2 regions of the Streptomyces sp. NPDC001663 genome follow, and region 1 is predicted to be linked to the other one. Evidence: riboswitches for the same ligand, from Rfam matches in the RefSeq annotation. Region 1 holds a riboswitch; the other holds the start of a gene.

Region 1 (4,551 bases):
GAGTTGCTCCACGAGCTGTGGAGCCGGCGGGAACCGGCGCGGCCCGCGCTGGACTACGCGGCGCGGGTCACCGCGCCCCCGGTGCCGGTGGTGGCGCCGCCCTGGCCGATGTACGGGGTGTACGGATACCCGGCGATGCCGAATCCCGCGTACAACCCGTACCGGTCGTAGCACCCGAAAAGACAGGCGCAGCGCTCGGAAAGGACGGGCGTCAGGCCGACGCCGCGGTCAGGCGGGCGACCTCGGTCTCGGTGAGCGTCAGCTCCCCCACCCCCAGCAGTGCCGGAAGCTGCTCCACCGTGCGCGCGGAGGCGATCGGGGCGGCGACCGTCGGCTGGGCCGCGAGCCAGGCCAGGGCCACCGTCGCGACCGGGACCGCGCGGGAGCCGGCGATCTCGTCGAGGGCGGCCAGGACCTTGCGGCCGCGTTCGGTCTCCAGGTGCTTGCCGGCACCGGCCTGCGCACGGGCACCCTCGACCGTCGTACCGGGGCGGTACTTGCCGGTGAGGAAGCCCGAGGCGAGGGCGAAGTACGGAACGGCGGCCAGGCCGTACCGCGCGGCCAGGTCCTGGCGTGCGCCCTCGTACGTGTCGCGCGAGACCAGGTTGTAGTGGGGCTGGATGGCCACGTACTTGGCCAGGCCCTCGCGGTCGGAGAACTCCAGGGACTCGGCGAGCCGCTCGGCGGAGATGTTGGACACGGCGATGTGCCGCACCTTGCCCGCCCTCACCAGCTCGTCGAGCGCGCCGATGATCTCCTCGACCGGCACCTCGGGCTTGTCGAAGTGGGTGTAGTAGAGGTCGATGTGGTCGGTGTCGAGGCGGCGCAGGGAGGCGTCGGCGGCGGCCTTGATGTTGGTGGCGGTGAGGCCCGGGAAGTCGGGGTGCTGGCTGACCTTGGTCGCGATCACGACGTCGTCGCGGTTGCTGCGCGCCTTGACCCACTTGCCGATGATCGTCTCGGACTCGCCGCCCTGGTTGCCGTCGACCCACGCCGAGTAGGAGTCGGCGGTGTCGACGAAGTTGCCGCCCACGGCCGCGTAGGCGTCGAGCACGGCGAAGGAAGTGGCCTCGTCGGCCGTCCAGCCGAAGACGTTGCCGCCGAGGGAGAGCGGGAAGACCTCGAGGTCGGAGGAGCCGAGCTTGCGAAGAGAAGTCATGTACTACGTCAACGGGCGTGCCGGAACAGTCCTTCCGGCACGCCCGCAAAGATCCTGTAAACGTCAGGGGTTGAGGCCCTTGCTGCGCAGCCACGTCATCGGGTCGATGCCGGTGGACTGGCCGTTCGGGTGGACCTCGAGGTGGAGGTGCGGGCCGGTCACGTTGCCGGTGGCGCCGATGCGGCCGATGACGTCACCGGTGCTGACCTTCTGGCCGACGCTCACGCTGATCGACGACTGGTGGCAGAACCACAGCTCGGTGCCGTCGTCGAGGGTGAGGATGGTGCGGTAGCCGTACGAGCCGGCCCAGCCGGCCTCGGTGATGGTGCCGCTGTGGATGGCCTTGATGAGCGTGCCCGTGGGGGCGGCGAAGTCGAGGCCCGTGTGGTAGCCGGAGGACCACATGGAGCCGGCCTGTCCGAAGGTGCCGGTGATCGTGTACGACACGACCGGCAGCTTGAACTGCTTGGCCAGCTCGGCCAGGCGCGCGGCCTCGGCCGCCTTCTTGGCCTCCGCCTCCGCCTTCTCCTTGGCGGCCTCGGCCTTGGCCGCGGCCTCCTTCTCGGCCTTGGCGGCCGCGTCGTCGACCTGCTTGGCGAGGGCCGCCTCGGTGGCCGACTGGGCCTTGCTGTCGATCTGCACCTGCTGCGACTCGGCCTGCGCCATGATGCGGTCGCGCAGCGCCTCACCGGCACCCTTGGCGCCCTGCGCGGTGTCCGCGGAGGTCACGCCGACATCGCTGAGCGCCGTGGCGGAGCCCTTGGGGGCGTCGGCGGAGTCGCCGAACACGGAGGGCAGATCGGGCATGGAGATGGACACCGGCGGCTTGCCGGTGTTGGCGCTGGCCATGCCGCCCGCGCCGACGGCGGCTATGACACCGACGCCGAGGACAGTGGAGCTGCGGGCGAGTCCCCCGCCGCGCTGCTTCGCCACACGATGCCGGCCGCGTACCGGGCGGAGGGACTCCTCGGTGGGGTTCCACTCCTCCCACGGACCCTCGTCGGTGCGGGGGCCGGCGAAGCCGAAGGGCTCGGTGCTCGGCACGAACGGGGCTGCCGGGGCAGGCGGGTTGGACGCCACGTGGGCGTGCTCCTTTCCTTCCTTCTCGCCTACCGGGTTAGCTGACGGGTTCGGAGCAGGAAGGTCTCCTACGCGCGTATACCTGCCGTGGGTCCACGGCGGTATCAGCGCGATTCACCCCAGGGTGGTGGTTCCCCGGTTCCCTTGCGGGATTCGGCGCGTGCGCACGGAGCCGCCTCTTGTGACGGCTGGGACGACCGCGCTGCGTTATCGAACGTTAATAGACCCGGGGTGCCGATTCCAAGGTGTTCCGCTTGATCATTAACCTTTCTGGCCAGGACGTACGTGCCAGGAGCGGCGAAAATCGGGCGAGTTGGCCACACCTCAAGAACCTCACAGGTATTGACGGTATGTCAGTTGTTATGCGGAGGGCGGTCGCCCGATCACACGCGGTCACATTCGGTCAGGAGTCGGCCGTCGTACGGCGAGCAGTGCCATGTCGTCGGTCGTGCCGCCCCCGGTGTGCCGGCGCACCTCCTCCGCGAGGCGGGCGAGCAGCGCGCCGGGGTCGTGGAACACCCGGCCGGAGAGCCGGTCCGCGGGGTCGAAGAACACCCCGTGCTCGTCCCGTGCCTCGGACAGCCCGTCGGTGTACAGCAGCAGCGTGGCCCCGCCGGCGAACTCGATCTCCTCGGCGCGGTCGGGCCAGATGCCCAGATCGGCCATGCCGAGCGGCAGGGCCGGCTCGCGGGCGTGCAGGGTGTGCACGGTGCCGTCGGGGCACAGCAGCAGCGGGGGCGGGTGGCCGCGGGTGACGATCCGCAGGATGCCGTCGCCGTGCGGGAGTTCGGCGAGCACGGCGGTCGTGAACCCCTCGAACAGCTCGATCCCCTCTCGCCGCACCGCCTCGCGCGCCAGCGCCCGGTCCAGCCGCTGCGCGACCGCCTCCAGCGTGGCCTCCTGCTCGGCGGCCTCGCGGAACGCCCCGATGACGACGGCGACGGCGGCCACCGCCCCCATCCCCTTTCCCCGTACGTCGCCCACGACCAGCCGTACGCCGTGCGGGCTGTCCTGCACCGCGTACAGGTCGCCGCCGATGAAGGCGTCCTCCTGCGCCGCCTCGTAGCGTGCGGCGATGGCGAACCCCCCGATCCGCTCGGCGGGTTGGGGCAGGACGGCGCGCTGGGCGGCCTCGGCGCTCTCGCGCTGCGAGGCGAGCTGCTCGCGGCCGCGGCGGACGAGGAGGTTGATGAGGACGGCCAGCACGGCGACCGTCAGCACGGTCGCCAGCTCGGTGATCGAGTCGATGTGGAAGAGGATGCCGAGCTCGAGATGGACGGCGGCGACGACGAGGACGGACGCGATGCAAGTGAGGACGGTGCCCCGGCGCGAGTAGAGCGGGGCGGCGACCAGGGGCGCGGCGGTGAAGAGCGGGCCCGCGGTGAACTCCGACGGGGTGAGGTAGTCGTAGATCGCCCCGACGACGAGCAGCAGCGGCGGGAGCATGCGGGCGAAGGTGCGCGCGTACGAGATCGGCCCCTCCTGCTCCACGGCTCCAGGTTTCCGGGAGCGGGATCGGGGCGCGAGCCGTGAAGGCCGATCGGGGGAAACACTCAGGGCCGGAGTCCAGTGACTGGACTCCGACCCTGAGCCTTGAGTAGCGGGGACAGGATTTGAACCTGCGACCTCTGGGTTATGAGCCCAGCGAGCTACCGAGCTGCTCCACCCCGCGTCGGTGTGTCACCAGCATACGCCATCCGCGGGGCTGTCAGCACACGGGTTGTTCGCGGGCCGGTCATGCACGGTTTCCGCGGCCCGGTCATGACCTGCGGCGGCTCATGCGAGCAGGTGGCCGTTCGGTGCCTTGGCCCGCTCCTCGTGCTCCGGGAGTACGACCACCTCGACGCCCTGCGCGGCCAGCAGCCCGCTGCCGTCGGCGTCCTCGACGAACGTGTCCGGCTCCCGCCAGGCCGTGACCACACGCCGTACGCCCGCGTCGAGGATCAGCCGCGAGCACGGCTTGGGGCGTGAGGCGCGGTGGGCGCAGGGTTCCAGGCTGCTGTAGACCGTCGCCGACGCGAGCCGCGGGTCGGCGGGGTCCAGCTTGGCCAGGGCCGCCTCCTCGGCGTGGACGACCGGGTCGTCGCCCTCGCGCGAGTGACCGCGGGCGAGCTCCGTGCCGTCGGCGGCGACGATCACCGCGCCGACGCTGAAGGCCGTGCGGGAGGGCGGACACTGGGCCGCCAGTTCGCAGGCGAGGGCGAGCCAGTGGTGGTCTGCGGCGGAGGAGAGGGGGCCGGCGCCGGGGGCGGTGGGCTCGTAGCGCATGAGGACCACGTCCTCGATCCGCCGGGTCTCCACCAGGCGCAGGC
Region 2 (4,551 bases), on a different contig from region 1:
TGCGGACGACATAGCCGTCGGCGGTGGGCTGGGTGAGCGTGAAGTCGCCCCACTTCGGGATGTAGGCGAGGCGGCTCGACACCCGCGTGTCCCAGGTGGACGTGTCCGGCAGCTTCTCGCCGGCGATCTGGGCATCGCGGACCGCCCGGCCCGGGTCGCGGCGCAGACCGGTGATGCCCTGGACGGCCTCGCCGAACAGGCCGCCGCCCGAGTCGGCGAACCGTATGTGCCGGTCGTACGGCTGGTCGGAGAGCGGCACCGTGAAGCGGATGCCGAGGCCGCGCAGGAAGTCGCCCTCGTCGGAGCCGGGCTTCTGCTCGCCGTCCCAGACGAAGGTGTGCACCAGACGGAAGGCCTCGGCGCCGGCGAAGAAGACGAAACGCAGCGTGTACGGCAGCCAGGTGCGCCCCCCGCGGCGGTGCCGGCCCTCGACGCGGACCACGGCCCGCACCGGGCCGTCCTGCTCCACCTCGACCTTCTCGACACGACCGGCGAACTGCTCGACGTCCGCGCCTTCGCGCACGGACTCCTGCCGTACGGCGACCAGTTGACCGGCCCGCGCGATTTCGACGGTCCCGCGTCGGACACTGCGGACGACCGTGTCGGAGCCCTTCGCGCCGAAGACGGCGGTGATGACGCCGGTGGACACCTCGACGCGTCCGGCGGAGCGGGTGACGGTGACCTTCCGCGCGGGCGTGGCGGGAGTTCCGGCCGTGAGCCGGTACGCCGACGCCTTCGGAGCGTCCGGCGCGATCGCGTGCGCGGTCCACTTGACCGAGCCGTCGGGCCAGTAGCCGGTGATCCAGGTCTGTACGGGGACGTCCGCGCCGTCCGCGCTCGCGAGCCGGAACCTCTGCTCCGGCCGGTGGGCGCCGCGCGCCCAGGGCACGCCCCAGGTGGCACCGGCGTGGACGTCCGGGGCCTGGCCCTCCAGCCAGTGGAGTTCGGCGTCGTAGCCGTCCGCCGCGGCGGCGGTGCGGGCCCAGGAGAACTGGGCGGCGGCGGCCGCGGCTGCGGCGCCCTTGATGACGGTGCGTCGGTCGACGCCGGGCACGGGGACCTCCGTAGGCCTCGAAAGGCGTTAGAAAGCGCTTGCATCGCTACGGAGATCACTGTGTCCCCACTTTCCCCTCGCTGTCGACAGCCCTGCACCACCCGCCACAAGACCGCAATGAAGCGATCATGGCGCCGCAAAGCCGAAGACACCGAAGGCCGGACCCGGGGATCGGGGTCCGGCCTTCGGCGGCGTGTCAGGCGATGGGTCGGCGGGGGGTCAGCCGACTCCGACGCCCTTCGAGCGGAGGTAGGCGACCGGGTCCACGTCGGAGCCGTAGTTCGGCGTGGTCCTGATCTCGAAGTGCAGGTGCGGGCCGGTCACGTTGCCGGTCGCTCCGGAGAGGCCGATCTGCTGGCCCTCGGTCACGGTCTGGCCTGCCGAGACGGAGAGCTGGGACAGGTGGCCGTACTGCGCGTAGTAGCCGTCGGCGAGCTTGATGACGACCTGGTTGCCGTACGCGCCGCCCCAGCCCGCGGAGACGACGGTGCCCGCGCCCACGGCCTTGAGGGAGGTGCCGGTCGGGACGACGAAGTCGACGCCCGTGTGGTACCCGCTGGACCACATGCTGCCGGCCACGTGGTAGCCCGTGCCGACGGTGGCACCGGCGACCGGGAGCGTGAACCCGTTCGCGGTGCTGGTGGTTTCGGCGGCCTGCGTGGCGGTCGTCTTCGAGGAGGAAGAGGACTTCGCCGAAGAGCCCCTCGACGCAGAGGCCTTCGACGGGGCGGAGGACGAGGACTTGGTGGTGCTCGTCGCGGCCTTCTTGCCGATCGTGAGCTTCAGACCCGGGTGGATCAGCGACGGGTCGTCGCCGACGGCCCGGCGGTTGTCCGAGTAGAGCTTCTTCCAGCCGCCGGCGACGTGCTGCTCGTCGGCGATCTTCGAGAGATAGTCACCGGCCCGGACCGAATAGGTCCGCACGCCCGCGGTCTTCTTCTCGGTCGCCTTCTTCTCGGCGGCCGGAAGGGACTGGACGGTCTTTTCCGAAACCGACTGGGAAGCGGACTGCGGGGTGGCGGCATGGGCCCCGGCGGCGCCCATGAGCGGAAGAGCAAGGGCTGCGCCACCGGTTCCGGCGACGGCGATGGAGCGAGTGAAACGCTGGGACTTCGGGCGGCGGTGCTTACCCTTCGCGGGCATGGCGAATTCCTCTCCGGCGCCTACGAGGTGAGCTGTCGGGTGCGAACTGGAGATGTCCGGCCGCGTTTTGGACGCGACTTAACCCCTAGCCGTTCCGGAGACCGGAACAGGCAGTTGTACCTGTGGGTCCCCCGCTCCTGCCGTTCACGGGTGAGTTGTGCGGGCACCGGGCGGCGGCAGGATTGGGCGTCCGTCCGGATTGGTGGCGAACGTAAGCGACCGCGACGCAAAGGGACAAGTGACGGTTCCCTGTGAATGGGATTCTGTTGATCCCTTGTGGGAATTCGCGGTTACCCAGCGTGAATTACGGGAGCATCTCCTTACCCAAACCCCCATGTAAAGCATGTGAATTACGTGAACATGACGGGCCACGCACGGTCACGGATATGACGCTCCTCACGTGACACTGCTCCACCACACCTCATTCCAGAGCGAGTTGGAACGAAGGATGATGAAGCAGAATCAACGCGCCAATTCGGACAGACGACTCAGATGCGACGCAGCCGGAAGATCGCCGCATCGAGGTCACCGCGCAATCCGGTACGAAGTCCGTGATGCAGCAATACGGCACCCCCGTGAACTTCGCCCGTTTCGAGGCATTCGTACGATGCTGCCGGATCGAGGCCGCGCAGCCGCAGCGCCGGTACGGGTTCGCCGTAGCTCTGAGCCTGGAGCCAGGCAAGGACAACCGCCTCGTCCCCGCGCACGTACTGCACCGCGCTGAGTCCACCCGTCGGGGGTCGGAGCCGATAGAGGTCGCCGTGCTGCACGAGGGGCCGGATCCCCTTGTAGAGCGTCACCCACTCCTGAGCCTCGGCAAGCTCCTCCTCAGTCCACTGAGTCAGGTCCCCGCCGACGCCGAGTACGCCCGCCATGGCGCTCACGAACCGGAAGCGCAGCGAGCTGACCCGCCCGTTGAGCTGGGTGTTCGGGCTGTCGGTGACCCAGGCGGCCATTACGCGCGCAGGGTGGATCTGGCTGAAGCCGTGCTGGATGGCGAGCCGGTCGAGCGGGTCGGTGTTGTCGGAGGTCCACACCTGGTCCGTACGGCTCATGATCCCGAGGTCGATCCGGCCGCCACCGCCCGAGCAGGACTCGAAGGCGACGTCGGGGTGGGCCGCCCGCAGCCGATCCAACAGGGCGTACAGGGCATGGACATGGTCGACCCAGAGCCGCTGCGGGTAAGGCTCGTCCGGCCAGCCCGCGTCGGTGAAGCAGCGGTTGAAGTCCCACTTCACGTAGTCGATCGGGGCGCTGGACAGGAGCGCGTCGAGTCGCTCCCACAGGTACTCCTGGACGTCCTCCCGGGCCAGGTTCAGTACGAGCTGATTGCGGAATTCCGTCCGCTTTCGTCCCGGTTGGAACTGCACCCAGTCGGGGTGTGCGCGGTAGAGGTCGCTGTCTGGGTTGATCATCTCGGGTTCGACCCAGATGCCGAACTGCATGCCGAGGGCGTGCACATAGTCCGCGAGCGGCTTGAGGCCGTTCGGGAACCGGTCCGGGTTGGGCGTCCAGTCGCCGAGTCCGGCGCGGTCGCTGACGCGCTTGCCGAACCAGCCGTCGTCGACCACGAACAGCTCGACACCGATCGCCGCGGCCCGGCGCGCAAGGGTCCCCTGCTGCTCCTCGGAGATGTCGAACTCCGTGGCCTCCCAGGAGTTGAACAGCACGGGCCGGTCCCGGTCGGCGTCCGGGATGACGTACGCGCGCTGGTACGCGTGCCAGGCGCGGCTCGCACCGCCGAAGCCGCCGTCGCTCCAGAGGCCGGCGAAGACGGGGGACGTGTACGACTCCCCCGCCTCCAGGCGCAGCAGCCCGGAGTCGTCGTAGCCGGCGCCGCCGGTGATCTGCACGCGCGCGTCCGGGAGTTGCGCCACCGCGATCCGCCAGGAACCGGACCAGCCGAGAGCACAGCCGTAGACCTCGCCGCGCTCCTCGGTCGCGTCGGTGTCGAGCGCGACCCAGGGCAAGTGCTGGTGCCCGGTGTGGCCGCGGCGGCTGCCGATGACCTTCTCACCGTAGGTGAGAGGAGAGGCGGTCAGCCGGGATTCCGCGGCCCACCGCCCGTGCAGCTGGGACAGCCGCCAGCCCTCCCGATCGGGCAGGGTCCAGGTCGCGGGGTCGGCCCGCAGCAGCTCCAGAGCGGGCCCGTCGTTGTCGAGGGTCACCCATCGCTCCACGACGTCCTGCCGCATCCGGTAGTGCAGCGTGATCGCGAGCCCGCCGTCGCGGAAGCGGAGCCGCAGATGGTCGCCCTCCCCCTCGTACGTCTCGAAGCGCCACTCGGTGCCGCGGCGCTCGTCGGTGCGCACGGACAGGGCGGGCCGCACGAAGCGGGGGCCGCCCTCGACCGG

What was found. Region 1 has a riboswitch for cyclic di-AMP ahead of ACFY1L_RS35750 (M23 family metallopeptidase). Riboswitches for the same ligand answer to the same signal wherever they lie in the genome.
Region 2: linked by a shared signal. The riboswitch ahead of ACFY1L_RS02490 (peptidoglycan DD-metalloendopeptidase family protein) and the one ahead of ACFY1L_RS35750 (M23 family metallopeptidase) in region 1 are both predicted to bind cyclic di-AMP.

The regions. Positions count from the first base shown of each region.
Region 1 covers NZ_JBIAUR010000012.1:348,746-353,296, reverse strand. Annotated here, with positions in the region: gene ACFY1L_RS35760 (PrsW family intramembrane metalloprotease) at 1-171, shown strand, start outside; gene ACFY1L_RS35755 (aldo/keto reductase) at 212-1,159, opposite strand; gene ACFY1L_RS35750 (M23 family metallopeptidase) at 1,223-2,239, opposite strand; cyclic di-AMP (ydaO/yuaA leader) riboswitch at 2,251-2,408, opposite strand; gene ACFY1L_RS35745 (PP2C family protein-serine/threonine phosphatase) at 2,633-3,730, opposite strand; tRNA gene ACFY1L_RS35740 (tRNA-Met) at 3,838-3,911, opposite strand; gene ACFY1L_RS35735 (dihydrofolate reductase family protein) at 4,016-4,551, opposite strand, start outside.
Region 2 covers NZ_JBIAUR010000001.1:513,634-518,184, forward strand. Annotated here, with positions in the region: gene ACFY1L_RS02485 (Tat pathway signal sequence domain protein) at 1-1,054, opposite strand, end outside; gene ACFY1L_RS02490 (peptidoglycan DD-metalloendopeptidase family protein) at 1,274-2,197, opposite strand; cyclic di-AMP (ydaO/yuaA leader) riboswitch at 2,202-2,380, opposite strand; gene ACFY1L_RS02495 (alpha-galactosidase) at 2,686-4,551, opposite strand, start outside.